DNA from 3 places in the Leclercia sp. G3L genome. Region 3 is predicted to be linked to each of the others. Evidence: predicted binding sites of a transcription regulator. Region 3 holds the regulator's gene; each other region holds the start of a gene.

Region 1 (7,094 bases), 420 kb from region 3:
TCGGCAGAGCGTACAATCAACATCTAATTTGGTGATTTTTACGAAAAAGGGTTGCAACAAAAAGTCAGCAGAGTATAGTGCGCTTCCACGGACGCGGGGTGGAGCAGCCTGGTAGCTCGTCGGGCTCATAACCCGAAGGTCGTCGGTTCAAATCCGGCCCCCGCAACCAATTAAAATTTGATGAAGTACAAGCAGTACGGTGACGCGGGGTGGAGCAGCCTGGTAGCTCGTCGGGCTCATAACCCGAAGGTCGTCGGTTCAAATCCGGCCCCCGCAACCAATCAAATTTAAAGAAGTAAGATTCTACAAAGTAGAATGACGGACGCGGGGTGGAGCAGCCTGGTAGCTCGTCGGGCTCATAACCCGAAGGTCGTCGGTTCAAATCCGGCCCCCGCAACCAACACTTCTGAAAACAATAAACACCCATTCGGGTGTTTTTTTGTATCTGCAGTTTGCCCTTTTGCCGGGCATAAACCCGGCATCCCTGATTATCCTCGTCTGGCGAGCGTCGCCCCATCCGAGAAATAGGCCTTAATCCCCGCCAGTATCGACTCCGCTACCTCCTGCTGGAAGGCGGCCGTTTTGAGCTTACGCTCCTCTTCCACGTTACTGATAAACGCGGTTTCCACCAGAATCGACGGGATATCCGGCGCCTTCAGTACCGCGAACCCGGCCTGTTCGACGCTGTTTTTATGCAGCTTATTAACCCTACCCAGTCTACCCAGCACCGCTTTACCAAATTTCAGGCTGTCGGTGATGGTCAGCGACTGCACCATATCAAACATCGTATGGTCGACGTAGCGATCGCCGCTCTTACTGACGCCGCCGATCAGGTCAGAGGCGTTTTGCGAATCTGCCAGCAGTTTTGCAGCCGTACTGGTTGCCCCTTTGGTCGACAGCGCAAACACCGATGAACCGCTCGGTTGACGGCTGGTAAAGGCATCCGCATGGATCGAGATAAACAGATCCGCGCGCTGCTTTTGCGCTTTCGCCACGCGAACTTTCAGCGGAATAAAGACGTCCTCATTACGCGTCATGTAAGCGCGCATGTTGCCTTCTCTGTCGATCAACGCCTTCAGGCGGCGGGCGATCTGCAGCACTACATCCTTTTCCCGCGTGCGGTATTTGCCCACCGCGCCGGAGTCTTCCCCGCCATGGCCCGGATCGAGCATGATCACAATCGGGCGGTCGCGCCCGGCTTTGCCCGGCTGCGGACCACTTTGCGCAGGCGGAACCTGCTTCTCAAGATCGCCTTTGTTGTAATCCTCCAGCAACGCCAGCAGAGGATCCTGGATGTCCGTCGCGTTGGCCGGATAGAGATCCATCACCAGACGCTCTTTAAATCCGGCCACCGGTGCCAGGGCAAACAGCTGCGGCTTTACGTTCTGCTTAAGCTCAAACACCATGCGCACGGTTTTCGGATCAAACTGCCCTACCCGTGCGGACTTGATAAAAGGATCGTCGCCACGGATCTGGGCGCTCATCCCTTTGAGGACTGAATTGAGGTTCACCCCTTCGATATCCACCACCACCCGCTCCGGATTACTCAGGGCGAATTGCTTATAGTTCAGCACCCGGTTGGATTCGACCGTCACGCGTGTATAGGTCGACGCTGGCCAGACACGTACCGCCACCACCTGACTGACGGCGGCAAGCCCTACCTGACTTACGCTAAGCAACCACATTGCCCCGGCCCCTTGTAACAGGCGGCGACGACTTAATGCTTTACTGGATCCCGACATGCTTCTCCCGAGCAAAGATATCGAATAACTTCTCATAACGTCCAAATTGACCGAAAACTTTAGCGAATGATGCATAACCTGTCATCCTTAAAAGGGTAAACAATCATGCGTTAACGATTACTTCCCTGAATGTTTTCTTTGCTTCGCCGAAAATTTTGGCTTGCGCGCAGGGGCATATTCGAATAAAAATACAAAAATTGCGAATAAACATTCATTGAGGGGTTGTGCCGTGGTGAAGGAACGTAGAATCGAACTGGTCCAGGGATTCCGTCATTCTGTTCCCTATATCAACACCCACCGGGGAAAGACGTTCGTCATTATGCTCGGCGGCGAAGCCATTGAGCATGAGAACTTCTCCAGCATAGTCAATGACATCGGCCTGCTGCACAGCCTGGGTATTCGCCTTGTTGTCGTTTATGGTGCCCGCCCGCAGATTGAAGCCAATCTGGCCGCGCATCATCACGAGCCGATCTACCATAAACATACCCGCGTTACCGACGCCAAAACGCTGGAGCTGGTGAAGCAGGCCGCCGGTCTGCTGCAGCTGGACATTACCGCGCGGCTGTCGATGAGCCTCAACAACACTCCGCTGCAGGGAGCGCACATCAACGTGGTGAGCGGCAATTTTATTATCGCTCAGCCGCTTGGCGTGGATGACGGGGTGGATTATTGCCACAGCGGACGTATTCGCCGTATCGATGAAGAGGCGATCCATCGCCAGCTCGACGGCGGTGCGATTGTGCTGACCGGCCCGGTCGCCGTCTCCGTGACCGGCGAAAGCTTTAACCTCACCTCAGAAGAGATTGCCACCCAGCTGGCGATCAAGTTGAAAGCCGAAAAAATGATCGGTTTCTGCTCTTCACAGGGCGTCACTAACGAGCTGGGGAATATCGTCTCTGAGCTGTTTCCTAACGAAGCCCAGGCGCGGGTAGAAGCGCTTGAGGAACAGGGGGACTACTACTCTGGCACCGTGCGTTTCCTGCGCGGCGCCATTAAAGCCTGCCGCAGCGGCGTGCGCCGCAGCCACCTGATCAGCTACCAGGAAGACGGTGCCCTGTTGCAGGAGCTGTTCTCCCGCGACGGTATCGGGACGCAGATTGTGATGGAGAGCGCCGAGCAGATCCGTCGCGCCACTATCAACGACATCGGCGGCATTCTGGAGCTGATTCGCCCCCTGGAGCAGCAGGGGATCCTGGTGCGTCGCTCCCGCGAGCAGCTGGAGATGGAGATCGATAAATTCACCATTATTCAGCGCGACAACCTCACCATCGCCTGTGCGGCGCTCTACCCCTTCCCGGAAGAGAAGATTGGCGAGATGGCCTGCGTGGCGGTGCATCCTGACTACCGCAGTTCGTCGCGCGGCGAGGTGTTGCTGGAGCGGATTGCCGTTCAGGCCCGGCAGCAGGGGCTGAGTAAACTCTTTGTGCTGACTACCCGCAGCATTCACTGGTTCCAGGAACGCGGCTTTACGCCGGTGGACATTGATTCCCTGCCGGAAACCAAGAAAGAGATGTACAACTATCAGCGTCGCTCGAAGGTGCTGATGGCGGATTTAGGTTAAGCCCCCTGACCCTCTCCCCATGGGGAGAGGGAATAAATTACAAGGCTTCAAAAATCGCACTCAGGCCACTGCGCCGTTCCGTACGGGTAGTAACGGCCTGCACCAGCACGCCGTCATCCGCATATAGCGACAACCGCCGACGGGCACGGGTAATGGCCGTATAGACCAGCTCCCGGGTGACTACCGGGGACATCTGGGTAGGCAGGATCAGCGCCGCATGATCGAACTCAGAGCCCTGAGATTTATGCACCGTCATCGCCCACGCGGTTTCATGCTCCGGCAGTCGGCTCGGCTGTACGGACTTCAGGCTGCCATCCGGCATCTGGAACCAGACGCGCAGCCCCTGCCCCCGATCCAGCGCAATCCCGATATCCCCGTTAAACAGGCCCAGCGCACTGTCGTTGCGCGAAATCATTACCGGGCGTCCTTCATACCAGCGCGAATGCGGCTGACGGCTGATGCGGCGCTTTTGCATCAGCACCTGCTCCAGCCTTTCGTTGAGCCCGGCCACGCCAAAGGGGCCGTCCCGTAAGGCACACAGCAGCTGGTAGCCGCCAAAGGCCGCCAGAATCTCCTCTTCGGAGGCCTGGTGTTGCACCCGGTCGAGAAAATGGTGATATCCCTGCAGGGCATCCTCCAGCATCACCAGATACTCTTCCCCACTCTGGAGCTGCTTTTTCTCGATATCGCTGAACGTGCCGTCAAACACCGAGCGGAGCGCGTGACGATCGCCACGGTTGACCGCTGCCGCCAGCTGCCCGATGCCGGAGTCGCTGCCGAAACGGTAGCTTTTTTGCAGCAGGCACAGGCTGTCGCGCAAGGCGCCCGCCACCGGGCTGACGTTGCCTTCCATCTGGCATCCGGTCATGCCAGCCAGCTCCTGGGCACGCTGCACGGTAAAACCGGCGCTGGCCCAGGTACAAATATCGCCCAGCACGGCGCCCGCTTCGACGGAGGCCAGCTGATCGCGATCGCCAAGGAAGATCACCCTGGCATGAGGCGGCAGGGCATCAATCAGACGAGACATCATGGTCAGGTCAATCATCGAGGCTTCATCCACCACCAGCACATCCAGATGCAGCGGGTTACCGGCATGGTAACGCAGACGCTGGCTGCCCGGCTGGGCGCCGAGCAAACGGTGCAGGGTACTGGCTTCGGTCGGGAAGCGCTTACGCTGAATGTCGGTCAGCGGAAGCTGTTGCAGCGCGCCGCCCAGCGACTCGGTGAGACGGGCGGCGGCTTTACCGGTCGGGGCCGCCAGCCGGATACGGCACTTCTCCTCTCCCGCCATCTGGATCAGCGCCGCCAGCAGGCGGGCGACGGTGGTGGTTTTACCGGTGCCCGGGCCGCCGGAAATCACCGAGATACGCCGCGTTAACGCCACCGCCGCCGCCACCTTTTGCCAGTTAACGGCTTCGTCAGAGGTGAACAATGCGTTCAGGGTACGCTGAACGTCGGCACTGTCATGGGGCAAAGGCTGATTGGCTTCGCTAAAGAAACCGGCCACGGCCCGCTCGTAGCGCCACATCCGGTTGAGGTAGAGGCGCTCGCCCACCAGCACCAGCGGCGTTGGCTCGTCCCCTGCGCTCACTGCGCGCGAACGCATCAGCGTGGCGGACCAGTCCAGGGTTTCATCATGCAGGGCAAAACAGGCCTGCAGCGCGGCGGTTTTAGCCTCTGCCTGCAGACGGGACAGCGGCAAACAGACATGCCCCTCTCCGGTATCCCGGCTTAAGATCGCCGTCGCCAGCATCACCGAGGGTTCATCGTTCCCGGCCACCATCATCGCAAACTGTACATCCAGACGACGCAATACGCGCTGTTCCACGGCCTCCAGCAATAATTCCTGCATCGTCATGACACAAGCTCCTCTTGGCTTGCAGAAAACAAGCTATCCATTTGATTGATTAAAATTTCACCCGGGCGGGTGGCAAAGCAACCGGCCCCCGGCGAACTGCCGTCCACGCCGCGTAAAAACAGGTAGATCACCCCACCGAAATGCTGCTGATAGTCATAATCGGCAATACGGTGGCGCAGATAACGGTGCAGCGCCAGGGTGTAGAGCTGGTACTGCAGATCGTAGCGGTGGGACTGCATCGCACGGGCCATTGCCTGCGGCGTATAGGCCTCGCCGTTTTCCCCCAGCCAGTTGGACTTATAGTCGAGCAGGTAGTAGCGGCCATTATGGCGGAATACCAGGTCAATAAAGCCTTTCAGCATGCCGCGCACCTGGCGAAAGTCGAGCGGCGGGCAGTCACGCGACAGCGGATCGTGCTCGCGGATCAGCGCATCCAGCGCATCGGCGGTAAGCGGCCCGGCGATCGGCAGATAAAACTCCATCTCAACCTGTTTATCGGCGGCTGAAAGCTGGCTCAGGGAGATCCCCTCTTCATTGAGCGGCGTCTGCAGTACCTGGTTGATCCAGTGGGTCAGGACCGGCTCCCAGCGGGCGTCATACCCGCCTTTCTGCAGCATCTCCAGCGTCCACTCCGGGGAGACGGGTTGGGTAAAATCGAGCGCTTCAAACAGGCTGTGTAAAAAGGTGCCTGGCGAGGCACCGCGCGGGAACTGGTGCGGCGTCAGCTCCGGCTCCTGTACCACCTCGCCTGTGCCTGCGGCATCAACGTCGAGGCGCGGCATCAGATCCTGGGCGATACTGTGCCCGCGCTGCTGCAGCCCGGAGTAGCTGGTGACCCGCCAGTCGTCAAACAGCACGCGAGCCACCTGCCGCGCCTGCAGATCCGGCATCGCCGACTCCGGCATATGCCAGCGGGCGGTATCGGCCACCCCGGCCACCTGCAGCGCAATGTGGTCATTGCACAGGGTTTCCAGGCACTGGCGCAGCCCGGCCGCGTCTTTTGGCTCGCCGCGCTGGATCAAGCGTCCGAGCGCGCTGAGGTGGAAATCGCTGTCACCGCCCTTGTCGCCACGACGACGGAACAGCGGCGCGACGCCCAGGCTGCAGTGCCAGACCGAGCGGGTCAGGGCCACATACAGCAGGCGCAAATCTTCCGCCAGCCGCTCGGCTTCGGCCAGCTCGACGCTGTCCTCCGCCTTGCTGAGGTCAAGTACGGCTTCAAAGGTGTTGCGATCGTGGTAAAACGCCTGATCCTGCACCCGGTAGTTGGCAATAAAAGGCAGCCAGACCAGGGGGTATTCCAGCCCTTTCGATTTGTGAATGGTGACGATTTTGACCAGATGTTTGTCGCTTTCGAGGCGCATCTGCTGGCTTGAGGCATTGCTGTTGGGTTCGGCAATATGCTGCGCCAGCCAGCGCACCAGAGCGTGCTCGCTCTCAAGCTGCGTTCCCGCCTCCTGGAGCAACTCGCTGATGTGCAAAATATCGGTCAGACGGCGTTCGCCCCCCGCGGTGGCCAGCATATTTTCGGCAATATTGCGCTGCGCCATGATGTCGCGCAGCATCGCCATCACGCCCCGCTTCTGCCAGCGTTCGCGATAGCGGGTAAACTCTTCCACCGCCTCATCCCAGAGGGTTTCACTGTTATTCAGCATGTCGATGTCCCGGGCGTTAAGACCGAGCATTGAGCTTGCCAGCGCGCTGCGCAGGATGCTTTCACGCTCGGGCGCCAGCACCGCCTGCAGCAGCCAGAGCATATCCTGGGCTTCGAGGGTTTCAAACACGCTGTCGCGGTTGGAGAGATAGACCGAGGGAATGGTCAGCAGCGTCAGCGCGTCGCGGACGAGCGCCGCCTCCTGACGACTGCGCACCAGCACCGTAATGTCCGATGCTCTCACCGGCCGGGCCTCGTCGCCCCGGTGCAGAATGGCTT
Region 2 (7,094 bases), 1.0 Mb from region 3:
TCCCTCCTTTTTCCGCATTGTCCTTCGCTTTCCCCACGTTCTAGTATGATCGTTAAATAAACGAACGCTGTTCTATAATGTAGAACAAAATGATTCAGCAAGGAGATCGCATGCAGCAGACTCTACAGTTCTCGGGGATTATTCCCCCCGTCTCCACTATCTTCACCGCCGATGGCGCACTGGATAAAGCCGGTACCGCCGCGCTGATCGACAGCATGATCGACGCAGGCGTCAATGGCCTGTTCTTTCTCGGCAGCGGCGGGGAGTTTTCCCAGCTCAACACCCAGGAGCGTAAAGCGATCGCCGAATTTGCCATCGCCCATGTGAATCGCCGCGTGCCGGTGCTGATCGGCACCGGAGGCACCAACGCCCGGGAGACCATCGAGCTGAGCCAGCACGCGCAGCAGGCGGGGGCAGACGGCATCGTGGTGATTAACCCCTACTACTGGAAAGTGTCGGAAGCGAACCTGATCCGCTACTTCGGGCAGGTGGCCGACAGCGTCACCCTGCCGGTGATCCTCTATAACTTCCCGGCCCTGACCGGACAGGATCTGACCCCGCAGTTGGTCAAAACCCTGGTGGACTCCCGCCGCAATATCGTGGGGATCAAAGACACCATCGACTCTGTGGCTCACCTGCGCAGCATGATCCTCACCGTTAAGGCGGCGCACCCGCACTTTGTGGTGCTCTGCGGCTATGACGATCACCTGTTCAATACCCTGCTGCTGGGCGGCGATGGGGCGATCTCGGCCAGCGGCAACTTCGCCCCGCAGATCTCGGTGAAACTGCTGCAGGCCTTCCACGACGGCGACCTGGCGCAGGCCGCGCACTATCATCAGACCATGCTGCAAATCCCGCAGATGTATCAGCTGGATGCCCCGTTCGTGAATGTGATTAAAGAGGCGATTGCCCTCTGCGTGCGTCCGGTGTCCACCCACGTGCTGCCGCCTGCCGGGCCGCTGGATGAACCGCGTAAGGCGCAGCTGAAAGCGCTGCTGCAACAGCTCAAGCTCTGCTGAACCGGAAGGTGACGATGTCGATAGAGACGATTTTTACCCCGCAGGATGACGCCTTCTACTCGGTGATCACCCACGCGGCCGGGCCGCAGGGGGCGCTGCCCCTGACCCCGCAGATGCTGATGGAATCCCCGAGCGGCAATCTGTTTGGCATGACCCAGAACGCCGGAATGGGCTGGGATGCCAATAAACTCACCGGCAAAGAGGTGCTGATTATCGGCACCCAGGGCGGGATCCGCGCGGGCGATGGCCGCCCGGTGGCGCTGGGCTACCACACCGGACACTGGGAGATTGGCCTGCAGATGCAGGCCGCGGCAAAAGAGATCACCCGCAACGGTGGGATCCCCTTTGCCGCCTTTGTCAGCGACCCCTGCGACGGGCGCTCCCAGGGCACGCACGGGATGTTTGACTCCCTGCCGTACCGCAACGATGCGGCGATCGTCTTTCGGCGGCTGATCCGCTCCCTGCCCACGCGCCGGGCGGTGATTGGCGTCGCCACCTGCGACAAAGGCCTCCCCGCCACCATGATTGCGCTGGCGTCTATGCACAACCTGCCGACCATTCTGGTGCCGGGCGGCGCTACGCTGCCGCCCACCTTCGGCGAGGATGCCGGCAAGGTGCAGACCATCGGGGCGCGTTACGCTAACCATGAACTTTCCCTGCAGGAGGCCGCCGAGCTGGGCTGCCGCGCCTGCGCCTCACCGGGGGGCGGCTGCCAGTTCCTCGGCACCGCAGGCACCTCGCAGGTGGTGGCCGAAGCCTTAGGCCTGGCGCTGCCGCACTCGGCGCTGGCCCCGTCCGGACAGGACGTGTGGCTGGAGATCTCCCGCCAGTCGGCGCGGGCGGTGGTCGAGCTGGATAACCGCGGCATCACCACCCGCGATATCCTCACCGACAAAGCCATTGAGAACGCGATGGTGATCCACGCCGCGTTCGGCGGCTCCACCAACCTGCTGCTGCATATCCCGGCCATTGCTCACGCGGCGGGCTGCACCATTCCTGACGTCGACCACTGGACCCGCGTCAACCGTAAGGTGCCGCGGCTGGTGAGCGTATTACCGAACGGGCCGGATTATCACCCGACGGTGCGGGCATTCCTCGCGGGCGGCGTGCCGGAGGTGATGCTCCATCTGCGCGATCTTGGTCTGCTGCATCTGGATGCCATGACCGTCACCGGCCAGACCGTGGGGGAAAACCTCGACTGGTGGCAGGCCTCGGAACGCCGGGAGCGCTTCCGCCAGTGCCTGCGCGAGCAGGACGGGGTGGATCCTGACGATGTGATCCTGCCCCCGGAGCGTGCCAACGCCCGCGGGCTCACCTCCACGGTGGCGTTCCCGGTGGGCAACATCGCCCCGGAAGGATCGGTGATCAAGGCCACGGCGATCGACCCGTCGGTGGTGGGTGAGGACGGCGTTTATCGCCACACCGGCCGGGCGCGGGTGTTTGTCTCGGAAGCCCGGGCAATCAAGGCGATCAAAAGCGGCGAGATTGAGCAGGGCGACATCATGGTGGTGATCGGCGGCGGGCCGTCCGGCACCGGGATGGAAGAGACATATCAGCTGACCTCGGCGCTCAAGCATGTCTCCTGGGGAAAAACGGTATCGCTGATCACCGATGCCCGCTTCTCGGGCGTCTCGACCGGAGCCTGTTTTGGTCATGTGGCGCCTGAAGCGTTGGCGGGTGGGCCGATTGGTAAACTGCGCGATAACGACATCATCGAGATTGTGGTGGATCGCCTCTCCCTGACCGGCAGCGTCAACTTTATCGGCACGCCGCTGGCACCGCTCACCCCCGAAGAGGGGGCTACAGAGCTGGCGCGTCGTCAGCCTCATCCGGAACTGCACGCGCACGATTTTTTACCCGACGATACGCGCCTGTGGGCGGCCTTACAGTCGGTGAGCGGCGGAACCTGGAAAGGCTGTATTTACGACACGGATAAAATTATCGAGGTCATTAACGCCGGTAAAAAAGCGCTCGGTTTATAAGCCCTTCAGCCAGATACCGGGAGCAGATTAACCTTAGGCCGGGTAGCCCAGGGCGCGTGAGAGCTGGCGCCCGGCCTCCTGTAGCTGCTCGCGAAAATGCGCCAGTTCATCGTCGTCGACGCGGGAGGTCAGGGTCGACAGGCTCAGGGCAGCGATAACCCGGGATTCATGGTTACGCACCGGGACCGACACGCAGCGCACCCCCTGCTCGTTCTCTTCGCTGTCGAGGGCATAACCCTGCTCGCGGGTCTGTGCCAGCGCGGCCAGCAGCGCCTCGCGTGAGGCCAGGGTTGCGGGGGTATAAGTGGTGTACTGATAACCGTCGAGCAGCGTGTTCAGCTCGGCGTCGCTCAGCCAGGCGATCAGCACTTTGCCGATGGCGGTGGCATGCACCGGCAGGCGACGGCCAATGCGCGAGTAGGCGATGGCCGCCAGCTTGCCTTCAATCTTCTCGATATAGACCCCTTCACGCCCGTCCAGAATGCCCAGATGGGTGGTCTGCCCGGTGCGCTCCGACAGCGCCGTCAGCCAGTGCTTCGCCTTCTGGCGAATATCCATGGTGCTCACCACGAAGTGGCCGCGCTCGACCAGCTTCATGCCCGGGCGATATTTGCCGTTCTCCGGATTCTGATCGATATAGCCGTGCAGCTGCAGGGTTTTAAGCAGCGAGTGGAGGGTGCTCTTGCTCAGGCCCATCTGTTTACTGATGTCGGTGATTTTGAGTTCCGTCGCCTGTTCGTTAAACAGATCGAGGATCTGTAAGGCACGTTCAACAGATTGAATAATAGGCATAAGTTCGGCACATCCGCGCTGGAATTAAGGCGAAAACGTACCCTGTTTACGCTGAAAAATCAATCGACAAGGGAGGCGGGGACTTTGACGATCCTGGTACCGTCACAGGCAATCATGGCGGAAAAATTTGACATAAGTCATTCCTGATACTTATGGATTCAAGTTAAAAAGATAGGCTGTGCCTATTACTCACATTTTCATTGTTCTTTTACACTCATTAACCGTAAGGCTTTCTGCATTTTTTATGGCTCGTTTAAAAGGTATTTTAATGACTGCTTCTAAAACTTGGGTTTCTTTAGGCACCATTGCCAGTCCGGCCACAGGGACGTTATTTTCAAAAATTCTGACTCAACATAATCATAAATATATTCTGTGGTATAACGGCGAGCAGCTTTTTAAACCCGGCGATCGGATAAAAGTCATTTATAATCGTTTATTTATTAACGACGAGCCCTGCGATATTAATATTCTGCAGATCGACAAATACAGCCACACCCTGTGGCGCGTAATGAATAAGATGTCCAGCTGCCCCGGCCATCGCGACCCGGAGAGCAAGACGTGCGATGCTCCGGTAAAATGTATTTTTAAACAATGCCCGTTCGGCAAGATGAGGGTGAGGGCAAATTAATAAGCCGGTAAACTATTCTGTCGACAAGTAGATAATATAAATATCAGGAGGGCGGCAACCCTCCCGTCATTTTAAAAGCAGGCGTTATTCACCCAGAGTGGCGACCATCACCGCTTTAATGGTGTGCATCCGGTTCTCTGCCTGGTCAAATACCACGCTCGCCGTCGACTCAAACACCTCGTCCGTCACTTCCATTCCGCCGTGCAGATCGAACTCCTTCGCCATCTGCTGGCCCAGCGTGGTCTGGTCGTCGTGGAACGCCGGCAGACAGTGCAGGAACTTGACGTCCGGGTTCCCCGTCAGGGCCATCATCTGGCTGTTCACCTGATAGCCACGCAGCAGCGCAATCCGCTCGGCCCACTTCTCTTTGGCTTCGCCCATCGACACCCACACGTCGGTGTAGATGAAATCGGCGTCCTTCACGCCCGCCGCCACGTCTTCGGTGAGGGTGATTTTGCCGCCGTTCTTCTCTGCCAGCGCGCTGCACTCCGCCACCAGGCTCTCTTCCGGCCAGCAGGCTTTTGGGGCCACCAGACGCAGATCCAGCCCGGTGAGCGCCGCCGCTTCCAGCATCGAGTTACCCATGTTGTTGCGCGCGTCGCCGGTATAGACCAGCACCATCTCGTTAAAGGCTTTGCCCGGCAGATGCTCCTGCATGGTGAGCAGGTCCGCCAGCAGCTGGGTTGGATGGAACTCGTTGGTCAGCCCGTTCCACACCGGCACACCGGCAAATTCCGCCAGGGTTTCGACCACTTCCTGGCCATGGCCGCGATACTGAATGCCGTCATACATCCGGCCCAGCACGCGGGCGGTATCTTTAATTGATTCTTTATGCCCAATCTGGCTGCCGCTCGGCCCGAGATACGTGACGCGCGCGCCCTGGTCAAATGCGGCAACTTCGAAAGAGCATCTGGTACGGGTAGAGTCTTTTTCGAAGATGAGCGCGATGTTTTTGCCAGTAAGTTTCTGTACTTCAGTCCCTTTTTTCTTATCGGCTTTCAGCTGTGCCGAGAGGGCAAGCAGAGAGGTGAGCTGTGCGGGAGTAAAATCGAGCAATTTCAGGAAATGTTTTTTATACAGTTCAGACATTTTATCCTCACATGGCAAAGGCCACTTATTGAATTAAAATTCACTTTATCTGTATCAATATTCACTTGCAACCCCGATTCACAAATCTTTCTTACAAAGGTGGAGGCAAACACATCCGTGTGTGAAAATAGAAGTATCTGCCGCACTTTAAAGAGGAACGAGCCATGGCAAACCCAGAACTGCTGGAAGAACAGCGCGAAGAGACGCGACTGATTATTGAAGAACTGCTGGAAGACGGCAGCGATCCGGATGCGCTGTACACCATCGAGCACCATTTCTCTGCGGATGATTTCGAAGCGCTGGAAAAGCTGGCGGTTGAAGCGTTCCGTCTGGGTTACGAAGTGACGGAGCCAGAAGAGCTGGAAGTGGAAGAGGGCGACACCGTCATCTGCTGCGACATCCTGAGCGAAGGCGCGCTGAAAGCTGAGCTGATCGACGCCCAGGTTGAACAGCTGATGGACCTGGCCGAACGTTTTGAAGTGGAATACGACGGCTGGGGCACCTACTTCGAAGATCCGAACGGCGAAGAGGGTGACGACGAAGACGACGAAGATTTTGACGAAGACGACGACGGCGTGCGTCACTAAGTATGATTTGCGGCAGCTTCGGCTGCCGCTTTGCAAGGTTCAATGATGGATTACCCGCAGATACTCGCCCCTGTTCTCAACTTCCTCCAGTGCCCGACCCCGCAAGCGTGGATTGATAAAGCCCGCGACCCGGCTAACCTGCCGCTGCTGCTCACCGACCATATGGTGTGCGAGCTCAAAGCCGCCCAGACCGCGCTGTTATTAGTGCGAAAATACGTTGCCGACGAGAGCGGTGCCGACGCCCTGCTCGAGTGGCTCAAGCCCTATGAAGCCTTTACCTTCCGCGAAGGCCCGGAACCGGATTTTGTCGCCCTGCATAAGCAGATTGGCAAAAGCGTGATGCCGAAGACCGACGACCTCTGGGGCCAGGCGCTGATCGACAGTATGGTGCTGCTGATTAAAGAGGAGCTGCACCACTTCTGGCAGGTGCGCGAGGCGATGCTGACCCGCAATATCCCCTACGTCAAAATCACTGCCAGCCGCTACGCCAAAGGGATGCTGAAAGCCGTGCGCACCCACGAGCCGCTGACGCTGATCGACAAGCTGATCTGCGGGGCCTATATCGAAGCGCGCTCCTGCGAACGCTTCGCCGCGCTGGCCCCGTTCCTCGATGAGGAGTTGCAGAAGTTTTACCTGTCGCTGCTGCGCTCCGAGGCGCGGCATTATCAGGACTATCTGACGCTTGCCCAACAGGTGAGCGACGAGGATATCTCTCCCCGCATACAGCTTTTTGGTGAAATTGAAGCCACACTGATCTCATCACCGGACAACGAGTTTCGCTTCCATAGCGGCGTGCCGGTGTAAACCGGCATAGCTAAAGGATCAAGGATGCGTAACGATGAGAAGAGCGTGGACTCGTATAGCAGTGGTAGCGGTTATCTCCGCAGCAGTGGCCTTCTGGGTTTATTACGACAAGCAGCGCCTGCAAAACACCCCCGAACATCGACTTGATACCGTCCTTAACGCCATGCCCTCCTGGCAGGTGCTGAGAGAGCAG
Region 3 (7,094 bases):
GTTGCTACCAGCGTAATGCCGCGAGCAAACAGCGCTTTCATCAGCCCGCCCAGCAGCATGGCGTCGGTAATGTCAGAGACAAAAAACTCATCGAAGCACAGCACGTCGGTTTCGGCTTTGAAACGCTCGGCAACGATATCCAGCGGATCGCTCTGTCCCTGCAGGGCCGTCAGCTCTTCATGTACCCGCAGCATAAAGCGGTGAAAATGCAGGCGCTGCTTACGCGTTCCCGGCAGGCTCTGATAGAACAGATCCATCAGCCAGGTTTTGCCGCGTCCGACCCCTCCCCACATATATAAGCCGCGTACCGGCGTGACGCTCTGCGGCGCTTTCTTCCCCAATAACCGCCCAAACGCGGCTTTGAGTCCCCCAGCAGGCGCGGCTTCGGCCGGCTGGGTGGTCAGCGCCTGCCAGATGCTGTCCAGACGCCTTACCGCTTCATGCTGTACATCATCTGGCTGGTGGGAGCCCTCGTTCAGGGCCTGTTGGTAACGCGATGTTGGGGAAAGGCTTTGCATAATCTTATTGTTATTCCTTCAATTAATACCCGCCAGCCTGTTCAGTTGGCGAAAAAAAGGCCGTTCTACAGTACGCGATGATGCGGTGGGATTCCACTTCTAAGGAAATAGCGGTTATAGTGGCATAATCAGGCACAGGCATGAAGCCGAGCCAATACCCTACGGAACCACAAGACAACGGGAGAAGTTCATGACCTGGGAATATGCGCTAATTGGTTTAGTCGTCGGCATCGCTATCGGTGCCGTGGCCATGCGTTTTGGAAATCGCAAATTGCGCCAGCAACAGGCGTTGCAGTACGAACTGGAAAAGAACAAAGCTGAACTGGATGAGTATCGTGAAGAGCTGGTAAACCACTTTGCCCAGAGCGCCGAGCTGCTGGACAACATGGCTCATGATTACCGCAAGCTTTACCAGCACATGGCGAAAAGCTCCAGCAGCCTGCTGCCGGAGATGAGCGCAGAGAACAACCCGTTCCGCAACCGTCTGGCAGAGTCCGAAGCCGGTAACGATCAGGCGCCAGTGCAGATGCCACGTGACTACTCCGAAGGCGCATCCGGCCTGCTGCGCGGTGGCGCAAAGCGCGATTAATCGCACATCGCAAATAAATTTTACGGGCGCAGCTATTGCGCCCGTCCTTTCTTCCCGACCCCAGCTATTATTTAGTCAAACACCTCATTGTTCAGCGTTTTAAAATTCAATAACATCAGACTGTTTCAGGGCCGTTATTCCTCCATTCCAGGTTGCGAGAGCCAGCATAAATGAACAAAAAAAATCAGCTGTTGAGCGCGTTAGCATTGAGTATCGGATTATCGCTGTCGGCATCGTATCCAGCGGCGGCAGCCATCCCTTCACAGGTTCCGGGCCAGGCCGCGCTTCCGAGCCTTGCGCCGATGCTGGAAAAAGTCCTGCCCGCGGTGGTCAGCGTGCAGGTCGAAGGCACCGCCGTGCAAAGCCAGCGCATCCCGGAAGAGTTGAAAAAGTATTTTGGCGACGATGCCCCCGACCAGGCGCAGCCTTTTGAAGGGCTAGGCTCCGGCGTGGTGATCGATGCCGCGAAAGGCTACGTGCTGACCAATAACCACGTTATCAGTCATGCCGATAAAATTAGCGTCCAGATGAACGATGGGCGGGAGTTTGACGCCAAACTGATTGGCGGGGACGATCAGAGCGATATCGCCCTGCTGCAGTTACAGAACCCAACCGGCCTGACGCAAATCGCCATCGCCGATTCCGATAAGCTGCGCGTTGGGGATTTCGCCGTCGCGGTCGGTAATCCTTTCGGTCTGGGCCAGACGGCTACCTCCGGCATCGTCTCTGCGCTGGGCCGCAGTGGCCTAAACCTTGAGGGTCTGGAAAACTTTATCCAGACCGACGCCTCCATTAACCGCGGCAACTCCGGCGGCGCGCTGCTGAACCTGAACGGGGAGCTGATCGGCATTAACACCGCCATTCTGGCGCCTGGCGGCGGCAGCGTGGGGATTGGTTTTGCGATTCCCAGCAACATGGCCCGCACCCTGGCACAGCAGCTGATTGAGTTTGGTGAAGTGAAGCGCGGGCTGCTGGGCATTAAAGGCACGGAAATGAGCGCAGATATTGCCAAAGCGTTCAACCTGAACGTTCAGCGCGGCGCTTTCGTCAGCGAAGTGATACCGAATTCCGGCTCGGCAAAAGCGGGGGTCAAATCCGGGGACGTGATCGTTAGCCTGAATGATAAACCGTTAAGCAGTTTTGCCGAACTGCGCTCGCGTATTGCCACCACGGAGCCGGGTGCCACGGTTAAGCTCGGCATTTTGCGTGACGGCAAACCGCTGGATCTACAGGTCACGCTGGATAAAAGCACCTCATCTTCGGCCAGCGCAGAGATGATTGCCCCGGCACTGCAGGGGGCGACCTTAAGCGACGGGCAGTTAAAAGACGGTACCAAAGGCATCACTCTCGACAGCGTCGAGAAAAGCAGCCCTGCCGCGCAGGCCGGTCTGCATGAGAATGATGTGATCGTCGGGGTGAACCGCGTTCGCGTGCAGTCCATCGCCGAAATGCGCAAAGTGCTGGAAAGTAAACCTACCGTTATTGCCCTGCAGATCGTGCGCGGCAACGACACACTCTATATTCTGCTGCGTTAAGCCTGTACGCGTCCGGACATCACCCCGTGTGATGTCCGGATAAGTCATGCTATGCTGCTTGCGATCTTCCCTTAACGACGCCCGTATCATGGTTTTAAAGCTCATTCGTTCGGTCGCCATCGGCCTGGTTGTAGGTGGCCTGTTACTGGCCGCGATGCCCTCTTTACGTCAGTTTAATCAGCTGGCTGCGCCGCAGTTTGACAGCGCAGATGAAACGCCTGCCAGTTACAATCAGGCAGTACGCCGCGCCGCCCCTGCGGTGGTTAACGTCTATAACCGTGGGCTGAACAGCACCAGCCATAATCAGCTGGAGATCCGCACTCTGGGCTCCGGGGTAATTATGGATGAACGCGGCTACATCATTACTAACAAACATGTGATCAACGATGCCGATCAGATCATCGTTGCGCTGCAGGATGGCCGCGTCTTTGAAGCCCTGCTGGTCGGCTCCGACAGCCTGACGGATCTGGCGGTCCTCAAAATCACCGCCACGGGCGGCCTGCCCGTCATCCCCATCAACCGTAAACGTACCCCGCATATTGGCGACGTGGTGCTGGCGATCGGTAACCCCTATAACCTCGGGCAGACCATCACCCAGGGGATTATTAGCGCGACGGGGCGTATTGGCCTGAACCCCTCCGGGCGGCAGAACTTCCTGCAGACGGATGCCTCCATCAACCACGGTAACTCCGGCGGCGCGCTGGTGAACTCGCTGGGCGAACTGATGGGCATCAATACCCTCTCGTTTGATAAGAGCAACGATGGGGAAACCCCCGAAGGCATCGGCTTCGCCATCCCGTTCCAGCTGGCCAACAAGATTATGGATAAGCTCATTCGCGATGGACGGGTTATCCGTGGCTACATTGGCATTGGCGGGCGTGAGATTGCTCCGCTGCATACCCAGGGTGGCGGCATCGACCAGATTCAGGGGATTGTAGTGAACGAAGTCACCTCTGGCGGTCCGGCGGCGGAAGCGGGCATCAAGGTCAACGACGTTATCGTCTCGGTGAACGGTAAACCGGCGATATCGGCTCTCGAGACCATGGATCAGGTGGCTGAAATCAGGCCTGGCTCCATCATTCCGGTGGAAGTGATGCGGGATGATAAGAAACTGACGCTGCAGGTGACCATTCAGGAATACCCGGCCACCAACTGAGTCAGCAGACATAAAAAAACCGGAGCATTGGCTCCGGTTTTTTATTGCCCTGACGGGAAGCGAGTCGCTTACTTGTTAACGAACTCTTCGCCCAGGACGATATCGTTCTTCAGCGTGTCCAGCATACCGGCCATCGCCTGCTGCTCGAACGCGCTCAGGGTGCCGATAGATTTACGCTCTTCGATACCGTTTTTACCCAGCAGCAGCGGCTGAGAGAAGAAGCGCGCGTGCTCGCCGTCGCCTTCAACGTACGCACATTCCACCACGCCTTGCTCGCCCTGCAGGGCGCGCACCAGAGACAGACCGAAACGTGCTGCAGCCTGACCCATAGAGAGGGTTGCAGAGCCGCCACCCGCCTTCGCTTCCACCACTTCGGTGCCAGCGTTCTGGATGCGTTTGGTCAGGTCAGCCACTTCCTGCTCGGTGAAGCTGACGCCTGGGATCTGGGACAGCAGTGGCAGAATGGTCACGCCAGAGTGGCCGCCGATAACCGGCACTTCGAGCTCGGTTGGCTGCTTGCCTTTCAGTTCCGCCACAAAGGTGTTGGAGCGGATGATGTCCAGCGTGGTCACGCCAAACAGTTTGTTCTTGTCATACACGCCCGCTTTTTTCAGCACTTCTGCTGCGATAGCCACGGTGGTGTTAACCGGGTTAGTGATGATACCGATGCAGGCTTTCGGGCAAGTTGTTGCTACCTGCTGAATCAGGTTCTTAACGATACCCGCATTCACGTTGAACAGGTCGGAACGATCCATACCAGGCTTACGCGCCACGCCTGCGGAGATCAGCACAACGTCTGCGCCTTCGAGCGCCGGGCGCGCATCTTCACCGGAGAAGCCTTTGATTTTGACAGCCGTCGGGATGTGGCTCAGGTCAACCGCCACACCAGGGGTTACCGGGGCGATGTCGTACAGAGAGAGTTCTGAGCCTGCAGGCAGCTGAGTTTTCAGTAGTAGGGCAAGCGCCTGGCCGATACCGCCAGCAGCGCCGAGGACTGCGACTTTCATCCTAAACTCCTTATTATGGTGAGCTAACTTTCTGTTACTCCGTCGCGGCGACCTTAATTCAGCAGATCAATAATTACAATCTTCATAATGTGAGAATTAGCGGTCACGCGCTTTTCGCCTCTGCCGGAAGACTATCGGGCGTTATGCGATAACTAAGCAACGAATTAAGAGGGGATTACAATACACCCTCGCCAGCCACCAAAACAACATCAATTTGATAACATTTAATTTACTTTTAACCTTATTTGCGAGGCGTGACGCAGGCATGTTCCTTGATAACGAAATTTGATAAAATCACTCCCTTTCATAACATTATTTCAGCCTAAGATTGGGCAGATAGTTTGCATAAAAATTCATCCATGTGCATAATAATGTTGCTTCTACCGCTATATTTCGGGTGATTTATGCGAATCTCTTCTAAACAAGAAGAATTGGTTAAGGCGTTTAAAGCGCTGCTTAAAGAAGAAAAGTTTAGTTCTCAGGGTGAGATCGTCCAGGCCTTACAGGAAGAAGGCTTCGAAAATATCAACCAGTCGAAAGTCTCCCGCATGTTAACCAAATTTGGCGCGGTGCGTACCCGCAACGCCAAAATGGAGATGGTTTACTGTCTGCCTGCTGAGCTGGGCGTACCGACAACTTCAAGCCCGCTGAAGAATCTGGTGCTGGATATCGACTATAACGATGCCGTGGTGGTGATCCACACCAGCCCGGGCGCAGCCCAGCTGATTGCACGTCTGCTCGACTCGCTCGGCAAAGCAGAAGGTATTCTCGGCACTATCGCCGGGGACGATACCATCTTCACTACCCCGGCCAATGGTTTCTCGGTGAAAGATCTCTACGAAGCCATTCTGGTGTTGTTCGAACAGGAACTCTGATCCCCCTGCCCTGCTGCGGTCGCGCAGCGGGGAATCTTCGGCTCCCGCCTCGTTTCCCCTTACATTCTGTTATCTGTGATTTAACAAATAGTGCGTTTTTCTGGTTCAATTCATTCATACAGTGGATGATCCGCTGCGCGACCGCACAAATAATCAAATCACCTCATCCCCATGATTTTAATGGAAATAAATCGATACCACGCGTTTAACCAAGCCTTTTTTATTCCTATCAGTTATAAAAATCTATCTTCTTAATACGTAATTTCACGAGAAACAATTAGCATGGTATTAATTTTTGCCGTTATTAGTGTATACTTGATTTTGTGATGAGGGTCACGAAACGAAGACCCCAGTAAAGAATATGACGAGGAAGAAAATCATGAAAATCAAAACTACCGTAGCCACATTAAGCATTCTCTCTGTTCTGTCTTTCGGTGCTTTTGCCGCCGATGCGATTAACGCCGATCAGGCTCAGTCCCGTGAGTCAATTGGTACCGTTTCTGTTGGTGCAGTCGGTACTTCTCCGATGGACATGAATCAGATGCTGAACAAGAAAGCGCAGGAACAGGGTGCCTCCTCCTATCGCGTTATCGAAGCGCGTACCGGTGACCACTGGCATGCTACTGCTGAGCTGTACAAATAAGCCGTACCGAGCAATATCCGATATACCCGTTATCTCAGTTCAACGACACCAGGTATAAAAATAGCAGCACAACCCTTCTGGTCGTTGAATGTGCCCTGTAAGGAGTAAAGACTATGAACACTAAATTAATTATCGCCACCCTTGGTTTAGCTTCCGTTCTCTCATTCGGTGCCAGCGCAGCTGTGCATCAGGTTACTGCGGAACAAGCACAAGGCCTGCAATCAATGGGTAGCGTAGGCGTTACCGAAGTTGCCGGTTCCCCGATGGATATCCGTCAGGCCCTGGCAGCAAAAGCTGAAAAAGCGGGTGCCAGCAGCTATCGCGTTACCGAGCTGAATACCGGTGACCACTGGCATGCAACCGCTGAGCTGTACAAATAAACCCTCGTCGTATTGAACTACGACTTGCCCCTGCTTCGCAGGGGCTTTTTTTTGCCTTTTTACGGGCGAACGTTAAAGCGGATCTGGCCTTCCAGCTCCTCTTCCGCCTCATCAAACAGCAGGATCAGCGCGCCGAAGCGTCTGCGCAGCTTCTCCGGCAAATGGGTAAACTCGATTTCAAGCGGCAGCGGCAGCTGATTGCCGGTGACGATCTCCCATAAAGAATCCAGGTTGGTCACACTCTCGCGCGCGATGCCAAAGGTACGTGAAAACTCACGGTAAAAGTCTTCCTGACTGTCGATTTCATCAAAATCAAAGGTATAAATATTCATTTCCCGCCACCCCGTCCAGGCGGGCGGCTGATGCCGCCCTGCCGATTATAATCCCCCGA

What was found. The regulator ArgR, encoded in region 3, controls arginine synthesis, uptake and breakdown. The targets are predictions, from matches to a motif close to ANTGAATAAAAATACANT.
Region 1: argA (amino-acid N-acetyltransferase) is a predicted target of ArgR. The motif match lies at 1,920-1,937, and genes of this name have one in related genera.
Region 2: argF (ornithine carbamoyltransferase) is a predicted target of ArgR. The motif match lies at 5,538-5,555, and genes of this name have one in related genera.

The regions. Positions count from the first base shown of each region.
Region 1 covers NZ_CP088265.1:2,086,919-2,094,012, reverse strand. The annotation lists tRNA gene LRS40_RS11505 (tRNA-Met) at 93-169, shown strand; tRNA gene LRS40_RS11500 (tRNA-Met) at 204-280, shown strand; tRNA gene LRS40_RS11495 (tRNA-Met) at 324-400, shown strand; gene amiC (N-acetylmuramoyl-L-alanine amidase AmiC) at 489-1,742, opposite strand; gene argA (amino-acid N-acetyltransferase) at 1,972-3,303, shown strand; gene recD (exodeoxyribonuclease V subunit alpha) at 3,341-5,161, opposite strand; gene recB (exodeoxyribonuclease V subunit beta) at 5,158-7,094, opposite strand, start outside.
Region 2 covers NZ_CP088265.1:655,786-662,879, reverse strand. The annotation lists gene LRS40_RS04540 (dihydrodipicolinate synthase family protein) at 111-1,019, shown strand; gene LRS40_RS04535 (YjhG/YagF family D-xylonate dehydratase) at 1,034-3,001, shown strand; gene LRS40_RS04530 (IclR family transcriptional regulator) at 3,035-3,793, opposite strand; gene LRS40_RS04525 (hypothetical protein) at 4,038-4,421, shown strand; gene argF (ornithine carbamoyltransferase) at 4,506-5,510, opposite strand; gene rraB (ribonuclease E inhibitor RraB) at 5,675-6,097, shown strand; gene miaE (tRNA isopentenyl-2-thiomethyl-A-37 hydroxylase MiaE) at 6,143-6,901, shown strand; gene LRS40_RS04505 (topoisomerase II) at 6,936-7,094, shown strand, end outside.
Region 3 covers NZ_CP088265.1:1,669,696-1,676,789, reverse strand. The annotation lists gene zapE (cell division protein ZapE) at 1-518, opposite strand, end outside; gene zapG (Z-ring associated protein ZapG) at 709-1,107, shown strand; gene degQ (serine endoprotease DegQ) at 1,278-2,642, shown strand; gene degS (outer membrane-stress sensor serine endopeptidase DegS) at 2,731-3,798, shown strand; gene mdh (malate dehydrogenase) at 3,867-4,805, opposite strand; gene argR (transcriptional regulator ArgR) at 5,210-5,680, shown strand; gene yhcN (peroxide/acid stress response protein YhcN) at 6,060-6,323, shown strand; gene yhcN (peroxide/acid stress response protein YhcN) at 6,437-6,703, shown strand; gene LRS40_RS09415 (barstar family protein) at 6,763-7,035, opposite strand; gene LRS40_RS09410 (NAD-dependent succinate-semialdehyde dehydrogenase) at 7,081-7,094, opposite strand, start outside.